2 regions of the Acidovorax sp. 69 genome follow, and region 1 is predicted to be linked to the other one. Evidence: riboswitches for the same ligand, from Rfam matches in the RefSeq annotation. Region 1 holds a riboswitch; the other holds the start of a gene.
What was found. A riboswitch is a leader RNA that binds a small molecule or an ion and turns the genes downstream of it on or off. The one in region 1 is predicted to bind glycine.

Region 1 (4,474 bases):
CACTCACGCCCACCAGGCGACCGGGCAGGCTGCGCTTGAACTCGTCACGGCAGGCCATGAACGCGGCGTGCGGGCCGCCAGCGCCCATGGGCATGCCAAAACGCTGCGTGGTGCCCACGACGATGTCTGCCCCGTATTCGCCGGGCGGCGTGATCAGGGTCAGGGCCAGCAGGTCGGCGGCCACGATGAAGGCGGCTTGCTTGGCGTGGGCTTTGGCTGCATCGGCGCGCAGGTCGTCAATGCGGCCGCTGGTGGCGGGGTACTGGGCCAGCACGGCAAAGTAGTCGCCGGCCAGCAAGGTGTTCCATTCTTCGGCCGAATTGGCCAGGCGCACTTCCAGGCCCAGGGGCTTGGCGCGGGTCTGGATCACTTCGATGGTCTGGGGGTGCGCGTCACCGGCCACCACAAACACATTGCTTTTGCTCTTGACCGAACGTTTGGCCAGCGTCATCGCCTCGGCGGCGGCGGTGGCTTCGTCAAGCATCGACGCATTGGCAATCGGCATGCCCGTCAGGTCACACACCATGGTCTGGAAGTTGACCAGCGCCTCCATGCGGCCTTGCGAAATTTCGGCCTGGTAGGGTGTGTAGGCGGTGTACCAGGCGGGGTTTTCGAGGATGTTGCGCAGGATGACGCCTGGCGTGTGGGTGCCGTGGTAGCCCTGGCCGATGAAGCTCTTGAGCACCTGATTCTTGCCCGCAATCGCCCTGAGTTCAGCCAGCGCCGCCGCTTCGGTGGTGGCGGGCGGCAGGTCCATGGCGCTGGCGCGTGCGATGGAGCGCGGCACGATGGAGTCGATGAGTGCGCGGCGCGAGGCTTCGCCGATCACGGACAGCATGTGGGCTTCGTCTGCCGCGTCGATACCGATGTGGCGGGGCAGGAATTCGGCGGCGTTTTCCAGCGCGGACAACGGCAAGGAGGTGGGCAGAGCGGCGGTCATGGCGGGCGGTTGAATTGCTATTAAAAAAGAAGCTGCTAGCGCTTGATATTCATTGATTTCAATGAATTTTTATATTGAAAACCAATCAAATAAAGCGCTGGCAGCTATGGTTTTTGAAACCTGAGATTGACCAGTCGCCCATCAGGCGTTGGCTGCGAAGGCGCTATAAGCCGTCTCGTCCATCAGGCCGTCGAGCTGGGCGACATCCGCCAGCTTGACCTTGAAGAACCAGCCAGCGCCCAGCGGATCGCTGTTGGCCAGGGAGGGGTCGGCGCGCAGGGCTTCGTTCACTTCGACGATCTCGCCGGTGACGGGCATGTACACGTCGGCGGCGGCCTTCACGGACTCGACCACGCCCGCCACGTCACCCAGGTTGAAGCTCGCGCCCACCTCGGGCAGGTCCACAAACACCACATCGCCCAGGGCATCCTGCGCGTGCACGGTGATGCCCACCACAGCAGCGGCCGTGTCGGTGGTGTTGATCCATTCGTGTTCTTTGGAAAATTTGACGGTCATGGGGAAGCTCCTCAAGCAACGGGTAAATAAAGGAATCAGCAATGTAGCGGGCGCGGGCCGTGCCTGTGCGCGCCCGCTGGCGAAATCAGCCGCGAAAGTAGTTGGCGGGCACAAAGGGCAGGGCGCGCACTTCCATGGGCACCGGCTTGCCACGCACGATGGCGTTGACGCGCGTGCCCATGGCCGCGAAGGCGGGCGCCACATAGCCCATGGCCACGGGCTCGTTCACCGTGGGGCCCAGCAGGCCACTGGTCACTTCGCCGATCTTCTGGCCGTCGGTGCTCTGCAGTTCGGTGTGTTCACGCACGGGTACGCGCTCCAGCGCTACCAGGCCTACGCGTTTGCGCTGAAGGCTGGCGGGGTTGTCGATCTGCGCCAGCACCTTGTCGGCACCGGGGAAGCCGCCCGCGCGCGCGCCACCGGTGCGGCGCACCTTCTGGATGGCCCAGTTCAGAGCGGCCTCAGGCGGCGTGGTGGTGGTGTCGATGTCGTTGCCGTACAGGCAAAGGCCCGCCTCCAGGCGCAGCGAGTTGCGGGCCCCCAGGCCAATGGGCTTGACCTCGGGCTGGGCCAGCAGGGCGCGCGCCAGGGTGTCGGCCTGGGCGGCAGGCACCGAGATTTCAAAGCCGTCTTCGCCGGTGTAGCCACTGCGCGTCACAAAACAGTCGCAGCCTGCAATGTCAAACGCGCCGCCGGTCATGAACACCAGCTTTTCCACACCGGGTGACAGGCGGGCGAGGGCGGTGACGGCCTGCGGGCCTTGCAGTGCGAGCAGGGCGTGGTCGGGCATGGGCACCACTTTGCAACGCTGGCCGATGCGGGCCTGGATGTGGGCGATGTCGCCCACCTTGCAGGCGCCATTCACGATGACAAACAGGGTCGGCTCGCCATCCACTACGCCCTGGTTGAAGAACATCAGGTCGTCGATGACCGTGCCCTCGTCGGTGAGCAACAGGCCGTAACGCTGCTTGCCCACAGGCAGGTCTATCACGTCCACAGGCATCAGCGATTCAAAAGCGGTGGCGGCATCGGCGCCGATGAGCCTGAGCTGGCCCATGTGCGACACGTCAAACAAGCCCGCCGCAGTGCGGGTGTGCACATGCTCTGCCATCAGGCCTGCAGGGTACTGCACGGGCATGGAATAGCCAGCAAACGGCACCATGCGGGCGCCCAGCTCCATGTGCAGGGCGTTCAGGGGCGTGGTGAGCAGGGGGGCATTGGTGGCTGACATGGCGGACTCCGGGCAAATGGGGGCCGCGACCATAAAACATGATCACGGGATTTGCCCTGCTGTCCGCTTTACCTGAGAGATTCACCGCAGCGCCCTGGCTGGCCGTGCGGTTTGCTCCTTCGGTGGATGGCCTCGCGCACAGTTGTCGTGTGGGGGTCATCTCTCTCCAGCAAGGGAACGCCCGCATCACTGCGGGCGGTTGTCAGTCCTTTTGCCTGAGCGTTTGGCTGCTGCCTGCGCCTTCGGCGGCGCCATGGCCTATGGGGGCCTGGCGCTCTCTCCTGACCGGGCGATTCTAGCTACTTCGCGTAGACCAGATCACGAAGTGCCAGTGAAATCGAGGGAATGTAGGTGATGATCAACAAGCAAACCAAGATCACGCCCACAAAGGGCAGCAGGTGCTTGATGATCCGGTCCAGCGAAATTTTGGCCACCGTGCAGGCTGCGAACAGGTTCACACCGAAGGGCGGCGTGATCATGCCCAGTGCCAGGTTCACCACCATGATGAGACCGAAGTGCACAGGATCAATACCGAAGTGCATGGCCACGGGCGCCAGGATGGGGGCCAGCACGATGATGGCCGCGCTGGTCTCGATGAACATGCCGATCACGAACAGCGCAGCATTGACACCGAGCAAAAACAGGGCGGGTGACTGCAGCACGGATTCCAGCCAGCGGCCAATGGCATCTGGCACGCCGGCACGGGTGATCAGGAACGCAAACAAGCCAGCGTTGGCGATGATGAACATGATCACGGCCGACGAGAGGGCCGACTTGCGCAGAATGGCGAACAGGTCCTTGATCTTGATCTCGCGGTAGATCACGACGCCTACCACCAACGCGTAGAACACGGCCACGGCCGATGCTTCGGTGGGGGTGAAAACGCCGCCATAGATGCCGCCCAGGATGATCACGGGCATGAGCAGCGCCCAGCCGGCCTGCAGCGTGGCCTTGCCAAAGGGCATGCGGCCATCGCCGTCGTTCTTGCCCCAACCCTTGTATTTGCAATACGCCCAGACAAAGAACATCAGCGCTCCGCTGATCAGCAGGCCCGGGCCGAAGCCTGCGATGAACAGCTCACCAATCGACACCTCGGCGCTCACGCCGTACAGGATCATGGGGATGGAGGGCGGAATGATCACGCCCAGTTCAGCGCTGGTAGCCTGAAGCGCAGCCGCATAGCTGGTGGGGTAGCCGTGCTTGATGAGCGCGGGAATCAGGATGGCGCCAATCGCAAACGTGGTGGCGACCGAAGAGCCCGACACGGCGGCAAAGATCATGCAGGTGAGCACGCAGGTCATGGGTAGGCCCCCTTGCACCCCACCCACAATGCTCTTGGCAAATTCGACCAGACGGCGCGAGATGCCGCCGGTTTCCATCAGGTTACCTGCCAGGATGAAGAACGGGATGGCGGCCAGCGGAAACTTGTTGATCGCGCCAAACATCTCTTTGACCGAAATGAGCATGTTGGCGTTGGACGCCTGGATACCCAGGATGGAGGCGAGTCCGATGGAAACAGCCACCGAGACGGTGAGTGCAAAGCACAGCACCATCGTTGAAATCATCACTGCGGTCATTGGGCCGTCTCCAGTTCCATGCGCAAAGGATCAATGAGGTTGCCAATGATTCCGACAATACAAAAAAGCCCGCCCACAGGCATGGCCAGATAGGCCCAGAACATGGACACGGATTCCAGCCCCGCCATGCTCTGCACGCCGCCGCGTTGGGCGTAATCCCAGCCCCACCAGATGATGATGCCGATCAGCGACAGTGCCGCCAGCGAAACC
Region 2 (4,474 bases), 2.2 Mb from region 1:
GGTGGTGGCGGCTTTGGTGTGGTGGCGCTGACACATCCACCGCAAGACATCCCAGCACACAGCGTGAAATAAATCACGAGAACCTGCGACTCACAGCGACAGGAAACACAACTTCACAAGACTTCGCAATTCGCCTACACCGGCTTGACGCAGTGCTCGCACCATGAAGTCTCCGGTTCCGCAAGGAATCATTTCTGAGGAGATCACCATGGCCCGCAATGCACTCGCCGCCGTTTCCCTCGCACTGCTGTCGCTGGGCGCCGCTACGCTGGCGAAGGCACAGACCCATGCCACTGTTGTCGTCCAGACAGGCTCACCCCACTACCAAGGCCCTGCGCCCGTGAGGGTGCAGTACCAAGCGCCACCGCCACCCCGCCATGAAGCAGCGCCCCACCCTCGCCGGGGCATGGCCTGGGTGCCTGGACACTGGGAATGGCGGGGCCACCGCCATGTCTGGATGCAGGGGTACTGGGTGAAGGCCCGCCCCGGCTACCACTATCGCGAACCCCGCTGGGTTGAACACGGTGGCCGCTGGAACATGCAGGGCGGCGGCTGGGACCGCGATGGCGACGGCATTGCCAACCGGCATGACCGCGACCGTGACGGCGACGGCGTGCCCAATCGCCATGACCGAAACCCCGACAACCCTTACCGCCGTTGACAAAACGGGAGCTGGTGCCGCCGGTGACCGGTTTCGCCTACGCGCACCCCCGCCCTGCGCCTACGTGGCGCAGCGCCCCCGGCCACCACCATGCAGTAACCCCTTCCGCAAGGAACAATCAGGAGACGACCATGATTCGCACAACATCTGCCGCTGCCGCCATCGCCCTGTTGGCATTGTTCACCCAGGCGTCGGCGCAGGCCGCAACCCAGGGCACTGTCATCATCCAGTCTGGCCAGCCCGAGCGCACCTACCAGGCAGCGCCCGCCTACCAGGTGATCCCGGCGCCGCCACCTCCGCGCCATGAAGCCGTGCCCCGTCCTCGCCGTGGCCAGGTGTGGGAAGAAGGCCACTGGGAGTGGCGTGGCAACCGCCATCGCTGGGTCCAGGGCCATTGGGTTCAGGCGCGCAATGGCTACCAGTACCGCCAGCCACAGTGGGTAGAGCGCGAAGGCCGCTGGGAAATGCGGCGCGGCGGCTGGGACCGTGACGGTGATGGCATCGCCAACCGCAATGACCGGGACCGCGACGGCGATGGCGTGCCCAACCGCCGTGACAACCAGCCCGACAACCCGCGCCGCTACTGATCCCGTGCGGCAACCGGCCAACGGCATGCACCCGCAGGCCGCGCCGGGTTCAGGCGATGTGCAGCTCAGCCCGCCCCAGGCTCGGGAAGTCCGCCACCACCACGGTGCCGGGCGCCACCAGCACAGTACCGGTGCATGAGCCCGTGGTGACCCACTGCCCCGCGCGCAGCCCGCCCAGGCTGCGCGCACCGTCGTTGGCCAGCCACTGCAGCAGCGGCAACGGGTCGCCCGCAGAGTTCCCCCAGGCTGCGTGCTGCACAGCCACAGACCCATTGATCAACAGCCGGACCCCTTGCGCCAGGGGCCGCACTGCCGCCACATCCTCAGTGCCAGCGCCGACAATCAAGGCGCCATGGCAAGCCTGGTCGGCCAAGCGACTCCACTCGCCCTGCTGGGCCCATGCTGCAAACCGGGTGTCGCACACCTCAATGGCGGCACGCACCGACACCACGGCCGCCAGCACCTCGGCCGCGCTGTAGGGCGTGGCGCGCGAAGGCAGGTCGGCGCCCAGTTCGTACACCAGCTCTGCCTCCACACCCATCACGGCAAAACCGGCTGCGGGCAAGTGCACCGCCACACCTTCTTGCGCCACAAACACGGAATCGCGGGTGAGCGCAGCACGCGCAGGCAGGGCGTGGGGCGACGCAGCGCCCACCTTCCAGCCTGCCATCGTGCCCCGCTCGCGCACCACGATGTCCTGCACCGCGTAGGCCTCGGCTGCATCGCTAGGGCGCAGCCCCGCAGGCAAATCCAGTGGCCGGGGCGTGCGCCCCTGGCGCGCCATGGTGAGCACGGCTGCGCAGGCCTGGGGATCAAAAGCGGTGTCGGGCATGGGGAAACATCCTGGGGTGGTTCTGGGATCGGTTCTATCGGCGGATTATGGCGACCCGCAGCCGCCGCCAACATCAGCAACGATTGCCATGCATTAGCGCGCAGGCGCCGGTTTTCGCGCCGCAGTGCCGCCTAGAATCGGCCTCGCAGGAGAGTCAGCGGCAATGCCCACTGCACCGAAGGCGCAAACTCCCATACACGCTCAGGTCCCGTACTGCATCTTTTATCAAAGCCGTCTGGAGAGCCGCCACCACACACCGTGGCGCACCGAAGGAGCAAACCGCGCGCCATGTGGGCCGTGCGGTGAATCTCTCAGGTACCAAGGACAGGGGGAGCGGCAGCTTGGCGGACGCGCGCCAGCTGCTTGCTATTTAATCAATAGCTGCTAACGCACGTCCATCAAGCGCTGAACCCTTAAAAGGCTTCAAAATGCGCGTGATCGTTTTGGGCGCCGGCTTGCTCGGCGTGACTTCGGCTTATTTTCTGCAACAACTTGGCCACGAAGTGACCGTCATCGACCGCCAGGGCGCGCCCGGTGCCGAGACCAGTTTTGCCAACGGCGGGCAGATCTCGGTGAGCCACGCCGAACCCTGGGCCAACCCCAGCGCGCCGCTGAAGGTGCTGCAGTGGCTGGGCAAAGAAGACGCCCCCTTGCTCTTTCGCCTGCGCGCTGACATGCGCCAATGGCTGTGGGGACTGTCCTTTTTGCGCAACTGCACGCCGGCGCGCACGCGCCACAACATCGAGCAGATCGTGCGCCTGGGCACCTACAGCCGCGACACACTGCAGCAGCTGCGCGCGACCACCGGCATCCAGTACGACCAACGCACGCAGGGCATCTTGCATTTCTATACCAACCAAAAGGAATTCGACGGCGCCCTGGCACCGGCCGAGCAGATGCGGGCCTTGGGCTGCGAGCGCCAGGTCATCAGCGCCGACGAGGCCGTGCGCATCGAACCCGCACTGGCCCACATCCGCCCACAACTGGCGGGCGCCACGTTCACGGCCGAGGATGAATCGGGCGACGCGAACCAGTTCACGCGTGAACTGGCCAAGCTCTGCGAGGCAGCGGGCGTGCAGTTCCGCATGGGCCACCACATCACGGCGCTGCGCGAGGCGCGCGGGCGCATTGGCCATGCGGAAGTGACCAATGCCGAAGGCCGCTTCGAGCGTGTGCACGGCGACGCCTTCGTGCTGGCCATGGGCTCGTTCAGCCCGCTGCTGGCGCAGCCGCTGGGCATCCACCTGCCGATCTACCCGGCCAAGGGCTATTCAGTGACCATGCCGGTCAAGGATGCCACCAAGGCGCACCAGGTGAGCCTGACGGACGATGAGTTCAAGCTCGTTTTCTCGCGCTACACCAGCGAACGCGGCGGTGATCGTTTGCGCATTGCCGGCACGGCCGAGCTGAACGGCTACAACCGCGACCTGAACCCGATGCGCTGCGACGCCATCGTGCGGCGCGTGGAGCAGCTCTTCCCGGGTGCGGGGGACGCCAGCCAGGCGCAGTTCTGGACCGGCCTGCGCCCCGCCACACCCAGCAATCTGCCGCTGATCGGCAACACCAAGGTGGCCAACCTGTTCCTCAACACCGGCCACGGCACGCTGGGCTGGACACACGCCTGCGGCTCGGGCAAGGCGCTGGCCGACATCGTGAGCGGCCGGATCCCCGAGGTGGACTTTGCCTTCCAGGGTTTGCGGGGGCGCGCGCCAAGCGCTGCGCTGGTGCCATCGCGCACCGCTGCCTGATACGAGAAAAACACTTCCCAACGAAGAGAATCGTTCACGCACAGCACGAACGGTTCTTGTCGAAGGAACACCCGTGGATAGGACCGGCGCGCAGCGCTCGGCGTTACTTGGCTGCGCCCGTGGCATGTGCCACAAAACGCGCCACGGCCAGCATGTCCTTCTCGCTCAGGCGCTCGGCATACGACGGCATGACGCCAATGCCCGTCTTCAGCGCACGCAGCACCCGGTCGGCATCGGGCTTGAGTTCATCCAGTACCGGGCCCACCTGCCCCTCGGCGCCCGCCGCCTGTAGCGTGTGGCACACCGCGCACGCCGGCTGGATCTTGGTGAACAGCTCCTTGCCGCGCGCCAGCTCGGCGGTATCCGCAGCCCAGCAGGCCCCCGTCCACAACAGCAACGCCAGCGCGAGGCCACGGCTCATGGTGCGAAGCAGCCCGCGGGCCTGCAGTGCACCACAGATCCGCAGCCGCCCGATACCGGCACGCTCCCGCGCCAGTGCCACCGTGGAACTGGCGGTCCAAGGCCACGCGTGGCGTCCCCCATCGGAGGGGAGGGCGCAATGCGCCCCAGGGGGGAGCAAGGTCATGCCACGGTCAGCGTGACGGCGTGGTCGCGCCAGCTCACGTTGTTGTAGCCGCCCAGGTTT

Region 2: linked by a shared signal. The riboswitch ahead of CLU85_RS03020 (D-amino acid dehydrogenase) and the one ahead of gcvT (glycine cleavage system aminomethyltransferase GcvT) in region 1 are both predicted to bind glycine.

What each region holds. Positions count from the first base shown of each region.
Region 1 covers NZ_PGEP01000001.1:2,817,669-2,822,142, reverse strand. Annotated here, with positions in the region: gene gcvP (aminomethyl-transferring glycine dehydrogenase) at 1-940, opposite strand, end outside; gene gcvH (glycine cleavage system protein GcvH) at 1,082-1,456, opposite strand; gene gcvT (glycine cleavage system aminomethyltransferase GcvT) at 1,542-2,687, opposite strand; glycine riboswitch at 2,737-2,867, opposite strand; glycine riboswitch at 2,889-2,973, opposite strand; gene CLU85_RS12880 (TRAP transporter large permease) at 2,987-4,264, opposite strand; gene CLU85_RS12875 (TRAP transporter small permease) at 4,261-4,474, opposite strand, start outside.
Region 2 covers NZ_PGEP01000001.1:646,075-650,548, reverse strand. Annotated here, with positions in the region: gene CLU85_RS03040 (hypothetical protein) at 1-31, shown strand, start outside; gene CLU85_RS03035 (YXWGXW repeat-containing protein) at 209-661, shown strand; gene CLU85_RS03030 (YXWGXW repeat-containing protein) at 793-1,248, shown strand; gene CLU85_RS03025 (2-keto-4-pentenoate hydratase) at 1,298-2,080, opposite strand; glycine riboswitch at 2,306-2,418, shown strand; gene CLU85_RS03020 (D-amino acid dehydrogenase) at 2,509-3,828, shown strand; gene CLU85_RS03015 (cytochrome c) at 3,932-4,249, opposite strand; gene CLU85_RS03010 (sulfite oxidase) at 4,411-4,474, opposite strand, start outside.